DNA from 3 places in the Turicibacter sp. GALT-G1 genome. Region 1 is predicted to be linked to each of the others. Evidence: riboswitches for the same ligand, from Rfam matches in the RefSeq annotation. Region 1 holds a riboswitch; each other region holds the start of a gene.
What was found. Region 1 has a riboswitch for S-adenosylmethionine ahead of NEH74_RS06265 (methionine ABC transporter ATP-binding protein). Riboswitches for the same ligand answer to the same signal wherever they lie in the genome.

Region 1 (2,276 bases):
AGAATTTTGTAAAGTTTAACAAAAGAATGATTAAAATGACAAATGGAATTGAACGAAAAATGTTAACAAATGCTGATAAAACACGATTAATCCATTTATTTTCTAAGAGTTGATTCGGTGCTGTTAAAAATAAGACTAACCCGATAATTAATCCTAAAATAAAGACGAAGATACCTGCGATAGCAGTCATATATAATGTTTCAAGCGTTGCCGAGAACATTTTATCCCATTTGACATTTGGTAGTAATAATAAAAACATTATGAAATCACCTCAACTTCTACCCCAACTTCTTTTAAATAATTAAGAGCTGGAATGATTTCTAGACCCGTAAGTTGAACATAAAGAGAACCGTAGCCACCCTCTTGAGTTTGTACGACCTTTCCTTGAATAATATTAATGTCCACTTGGTAGTTACGAATAACGTTTGTGATGAAAGGTTGTTCTGCTTTTTCTTTTAGATATTTCAGAAGAACAATTTTTCCTTTAGGGAACTTTTTAATTAGATGTTCGACCGTCTCAATTGAGTCATCTTCACTCGCTACTTGTTTAACGAAACGTTCAGTAACTGGATGCTGAGGATTAGAGAAAACCGTTAAGACATCTCCTTGTTCAACGATACGCCCACTTTCCATAATCGCCACATGATGACAAATTTTTTGAATCACATGCATTTCATGTGTGATTAGAACAATAGTTAAGTTATATTTTTTATTAATTTGAACAAGTAAATCTAAAATTTCATCTGTTGTTTGCGGATCAAGGGCTGAAGTGGCTTCATCACAAAGTAGAACTTTAGGATTGTTAGCCAATGCACGTGCAATCCCAACGCGTTGTTTTTGTCCACCACTCAATTGAGAGGGATAATTGTCTTCTTTTCCACTTAAACCAACTAATTGAATAAGTTCTAAAACTCGTGGCTTGATTTCTTCTTTTTTTACCCCTGCAATCTCAAGTGAGAAGGCGATATTTTCAAATACCGTACGTGACCAGAGTAAATTAAAGTGTTGAAAGACCATTCCAATTTGTTGTCGAGCTAATCGAAGCTCTTTAGAGGAGATTTGAGTTAAATCTTTCCCATCAATGGTAACTGTCCCTTCAGTTGGACGTTCCAGTAAGTTTAACATTCGAATTAGTGTACTTTTTCCAGCCCCACTGTAACCGATAATTCCGAATATTTCCCCTTTTCGGATAGATAAGTTAACCGAATCTACAGCAGTGACACATCCAGAATTCGTATTAAATATTTTTTTTATTTGATTAAGAACAATCATGAAATTCTCCCCTTTCGTTCTCTTAATCAGATGCTACAATTTTCTTATTTATGAAATAAAAAAACCTTTCTACTTCGATAAGCAGAAAGGTGTATTACATAATTTATATGTAGATCACACTTTCCCTTATCTTTCAGACAATGTCTGCAGGAATTGGCACCGTATCATGACTGATTGGTTGCCGGGCATCATCGGGCCTGTCCCTCCGCCTCTCGTGATAAGAGTTTGTTAAGTTGTATAAAATTGTAAATCTTAATAACTATTATAAATCCTATTTATGGAAAGTCAATTATTTTTTTCCACAAACAGGCCACATTTATTAAGTCTTATATAGGGATAATATGAGATAGAAAAATTTTAATCATATATTTGTAATCATTTCGATAAGATGTAAAGATAAAAGGAAACTAAAGTTGGGGTGAGAATCGTTGAAAGAATATTTAGTAGTTATCATGATAATGTCAGTTGCATTAGCTATGGATGCATTTGCGGTTGCTATTACATTAGGAATGGATGGATTAGCCCATACAGTGAGAGATCGTCTTAAAGTATCCATTAGTTTTGGCTTTTTTCAAGGTCTGTTATTTGTCATTGGAATTGTTTCATTAAAGTTTGTTAGTGGAGAAATCACGACGTATAATCATTTAATCGCTGGTGTGATTTTAATTATATTAGGTGTTAGAATGTTAAAAGAAGCTTTTGAAAGCTCGAAAGAAGAATATATTGAATCTCATGAGATGGGCTTCAATAAAAAAAAAGATTTATCCTTAAAGTTACTTGCGATGTTTGGGATAGCGACAAGTATCGATGCTTTAGCAGCGGGGATTACTTACGGGTTAATTTATGAACAATTAATTCTGGCTACTATTGTCATAGCAACTATTGCATTTTTATTTTCCTATATAGGATCAACCTTTGGAAAAACATTAGGGCATATGATAGGAAATAAAGCAAACATCTTTGGGGGAGTTATGATTATTTTACTAGGAGTTAATGCCTTATTT
Region 2 (2,276 bases), on a different contig from region 1:
ATCTGTACGTCCAAAGTGTCCGTAAGCAGCTGTTTGTTTATAAATCGGCTTACGTAAATCTAACATTTGGATGATTCCTGCTGGACGTAAGTCGAAGTTTTGACGAATAACTTCTACAATCTTGGCATTTGATACTTTTCCTGTTCCAAATGTATCAACCATGATTGAAGTTGGCTGAGCAACACCGATGGCATATGATAATTGAATTTCAATTTTATCAGCATATCCCGCTGCAACTAAGTTTTTAGCAACATAACGAGCTGCATAAGCTGCTGAACGGTCTACTTTAGTTGCATCTTTTCCAGAGAATGCTCCACCACCATGACGTGCATATCCTCCGTATGTATCAACGATAATTTTACGTCCTGTTAATCCAGCATCTCCGTGTGGTCCACCAATGACAAAGCGTCCTGTTGGATTAACTAAGTAGCGAGTATTTTCTGTTACTAAGTTTTGTGGTAACACTGCATCAAAGACATGTTTTTTAATATCTGCTTCGATTTGTTCGTGACTTACTTCTGGTGAATGTTGTGTTGAAAGTAAAACAGTATCGATTGCAACTGGTTTTCCTGCCTCATCATATTCAACTGTTACCTGTGTTTTACCATCTGGACGTAAGTAATCTAAGGTTCCATTTTTACGAACTTCAGTTAAACGACGAGATAATTTATGTGCTAATGAGATTGGTAAAGGCATATATTCTTCAGTTTCATTTGTGGCGAAACCAAACATTAATCCTTGATCCCCTGCACCAATTGCTTCAATTTGCTCATCAGTCATAATTCCTGTACGAGCTTCTAATGCTTGATCAACCCCCATTGCAATATCTACAGATTGTTCATCAATAGCTGTTAACACAGCACAAGTATCTGCATCAAACCCATATTTCGCACGGTTATATCCAATTTCACGAATTGTTTCACGAACAACCTTTTGGATATCAACATATGAAGAAGTAGTAATTTCTCCAAATACTAAGACTAATCCTGTTGTCACAGACGTTTCACAAGCAACGCGTGCCATAGGATCTTTTGCTAAGATAGCATCTAAAATTGAATCTGAGATTTGATCTGCAATCTTATCTGGATGCCCTTCTGTTACAGATTCTGATGTAAATAATCGACGTTCTGACATACTAATGTCCTCCTTCTAATTACACTAAGAAATACTCTATATTATTAAGTTCCTGACGAGAGATAATAGCTCGGGCCGGTTAATATTTAAAAATCATTAACAAAATCAATCATTCATACCTATAATGGACAATTTAAGAAAAATAATCCACCTTTTCTAAGTAATTCTTTTTTCTTTAACAAACTAGTACATATAATCTATCGCTGGCCGCTCAGATCATGAGCATACTAGCGGATAACATGGAAAGAACAACTTATAGTTTCACCTACGGTGTACAGTTTATCTAACTTTTACTCTGTTTAAAGAGATAAGCTTACATATAGCTCATCTAATGCGGTAAAACCACAAAGGCTGGTCGGATTCACTACTGCTCATCACTCCTTAGCACTTGAGTGGATAACCCCGAAGTTGTCCCTTTAGGCTAACAAAAAAAGTCCGCTATAAGCGGACTTGAATGACTGATTCAAACCCTCTTATTGCTCGAGTTAAACTCGCTTGGGTCGGCACCTTCCTATTCAAGGAGGTTGCCGCGACTTCATAGGCCCCTATGCCTCCATCGCTCTTAATAAGAGTATATTATTATATTTATTTTTAATTTCATTATTCATTATAAGAAAAAACTCGTAACTTGTCAATTATTAACGGTTATTCTTTAAAATCTAATTCAACATTTGAAATCGAATCAAAGCGAGTTCCAATTTTTTCAGTCGTAATATGAATCTCTTTGACATCTTTTGAAACTGTATCAATGTGTTTACTTAATTTATCCCAACGTTCCTTATATCGCTTAAATTCATCTCCTAATTTATTTAACTCTTGTTGAATGACTAAAGCATGACGATCGCGTTCAAGATTATTTATAATGACTTGAATCGTTGTTAAAGTCGACATTAAAGTTGTTGGAGAAACTAACCAAACTCGTCTTTGTTGAGCATATTCAATTAAATCAATATGGTAAGCATTAATCTCTGCAAAAATGGCCTCTGCTGGCAAAAATAAAATCGCCTGATCCGATGTTTCCTCCGGTGTAATATACTTCATGGCAATATCATCAATATGCTTTTTCACATCTTGTTTAAACTGCTTGGTGGCAATTTTACGTTCTACATCAGGTAAGTTACGATCCATCATTCGCTGATAGT
Region 3 (2,276 bases), on a different contig from region 1:
CTCCACCTGAATATCTGAGTTTTCTAAATAGTTAATCGCACTAAAGATTTCTTCTTTGTTACCATGGAAGCTAACAATCAAATGACCAATCGGGGTCTTTTGAATAATCTCAATGCTTCCAAATAAAATACTTGCCTCTACATTAAATTGCTTTGATAACTTCGAAATAAAGGCATGTCCTGTTTGCTGACCAACAAATGAGATTTTAACTAGCTTCTCTAAGTGACTCAGTTCTTCTAGTGGTGCTCTTTCTGCTAATAACTCAAAGATTTTCTCATCTTGGAATAATGAGGACACAAAATCTTTTGTAATCTCTGATTGTGGATTTGAAAAGACACTAACAATATTTCCTTGTTCAATAATACGGCCCTTCTCCATGACCGCAACTTTATGACAAATCTCTTTAACCACTTCCATTTGATGCGTAATTAACACAATCGTTAATCCTAACTCTTTATTAATTTCTTTAAGAAGTTTTAAAATCGACTTTGTCGTCTGTGGATCAAGTGCAGATGTTGCCTCGTCGCATAATAGAACTTGAGGATCATTAGCCAATGCTCGTGCAATGGCCACACGTTGCTTTTGTCCCCCACTTAATTGGGAAGGATACACATCTGCTTTATCCTCTAGACCCACTAAATTCAAAAGACGTAGTACTTTTTCCTTCTTTTCTTCTTTACTAATTTTTTGACCTTTTAACGGATAAGCAACGTTATCAAAAACAGTTCGTGTCTTTAATAAATTGAAGTGCTGAAAAATCATCCCAATTTTGTGACGAGCTAATCTTAATTCTTTGGGCGATAATTGATTTAGCACTTGACGATTAACAATCACTTCACCTTCAGTTGGAACTTCTAAAAAATTTAAACATCGAATTAAAGTACTCTTGCCTGCACCACTATATCCAATAATCCCAAAAATTTCACCAGCTTCTACTGTCAAATTAACCTCTTTAACCGCTTCAACAATCTTCCCCTTTAGCGAAAAAGTTTTACTCACATTCTTCAGTTCAATCATATTGACTCTCCTTTCTTGCTGTTTCCAAAATAAAAACGGACTCCTTATGCTGATGAAAGAAGTCCGTTCAAATCTAAATAAATTCTCACTCACTCCCTCATCTTTCAGAATAGCTCTGTCGGATTTAGCACCTTTGTACATTGTACTGGTTGCTGAAGCTTCATCGGGCCTGTCCCTCCACTTCTCTCGATAAGGATTATTATTTAATTAAAAAAACTAAGGATTCCTTCTGAGAAATCAGAAGAACACCTTAGTTTAAAATCAGCATACTAACCTGTTCTCCTCATCTCTCAGAATAGTTCTGTCGGATTTAGCACCACTGTACATCTGTACTGGTTGCTGAAGCTTCATCGGGCCTGTCCCTCCACTTCTCTTTATAAGGAATCACGATTCAATTGGAATTATTTAACTTATGGATACTATAACATCTATTTTTCTATTTGTAAATCATTTCTTACATAATTTGTATTTTTTATCAAAAATATTAATTAATAATGAAATTTTTTCTTCAACTCATGAATCATCTGACGATCTGCAAAGAAGAATAAACCGACACAAGTAATGATCGTATAATAACTTCCAATAATAGCAATTTGACGAAACAGAATGACTTGGAAATAAATCATCGCCAAAATCACAATTCCCATCAATCCAAACATCAATTGATAAATAACTAAATCCGTAAATCGCTTTGAATTAAGAAGAATCATGACAGTAATTATAGTTGTTCCAGCCATTAACCCCAGCGGGAAAATAATCTCTAAAGACCACCCACTATATCCCAAAAAATAATCAATAATGATTGATAAAGCCGATATTCCAATAACCTGTGTTAAAATATTTGGACCAATATTTCTTTTCACACGTGATCCTAAAATAGCACTAATAGTTAAGTAAAGTGTTGCAGCTGTAATAATGAATACCCAATTCCATTGAAAATCTTGAAAAATCCCACTGATAAATGAGAAGGAGATAATCATCATCGCTAAAAAAATAATGGATTTTCGAATAGAAAAACGGCGTTTTTTTGCAAATTGCTCTGGATAATCTCGTTCAATTTCAAATTCAACCGACTCCAGTGATTGCCCACAAAGTGGACAGTTATTCAATTGATTTTGTACTTTCATCTGACATTTAGAACAATATTTCATGATTAAATTCCTCATTACAAGAGATTGTTATATCAATCCCGTATTTTTTTAAAAATCTGAAAAAGTATCTTTGAATATCTGTTTCCTCTAAAGAAGAAGTAAATGTTA

Region 2: it holds a riboswitch for S-adenosylmethionine, as region 1 does, so the genes downstream of both, metK (methionine adenosyltransferase) here and NEH74_RS06265 (methionine ABC transporter ATP-binding protein) in region 1, are expected to answer to the same signal.
Region 3: it holds a riboswitch for S-adenosylmethionine, as region 1 does, so the genes downstream of both, NEH74_RS03380 (methionine ABC transporter ATP-binding protein) here and NEH74_RS06265 (methionine ABC transporter ATP-binding protein) in region 1, are expected to answer to the same signal.

What each region holds. Positions count from the first base shown of each region.
Region 1 covers NZ_JAMQUS010000031.1:24,507-26,782, forward strand. Annotated here, with positions in the region: gene NEH74_RS06260 (methionine ABC transporter permease) at 1-259, opposite strand, end outside; gene NEH74_RS06265 (methionine ABC transporter ATP-binding protein) at 259-1,272, opposite strand; SAM riboswitch class I at 1,396-1,496, opposite strand; gene NEH74_RS06270 (manganese efflux pump MntP family protein) at 1,701-2,276, shown strand, end outside.
Region 2 covers NZ_JAMQUS010000027.1:63,844-66,119, forward strand. Annotated here, with positions in the region: gene metK (methionine adenosyltransferase) at 1-1,134, opposite strand, end outside; SAM riboswitch class I at 1,605-1,706, opposite strand; gene NEH74_RS05665 (DNA recombination protein RmuC) at 1,780-2,276, opposite strand, start outside.
Region 3 covers NZ_JAMQUS010000015.1:55,465-57,740, forward strand. Annotated here, with positions in the region: gene NEH74_RS03380 (methionine ABC transporter ATP-binding protein) at 1-1,017, opposite strand, end outside; SAM riboswitch class I at 1,112-1,213, opposite strand; SAM riboswitch class I at 1,298-1,400, opposite strand; gene NEH74_RS03385 (DUF6320 domain-containing protein) at 1,506-2,168, opposite strand; gene NEH74_RS03390 (hypothetical protein) at 2,152-2,276, opposite strand, start outside.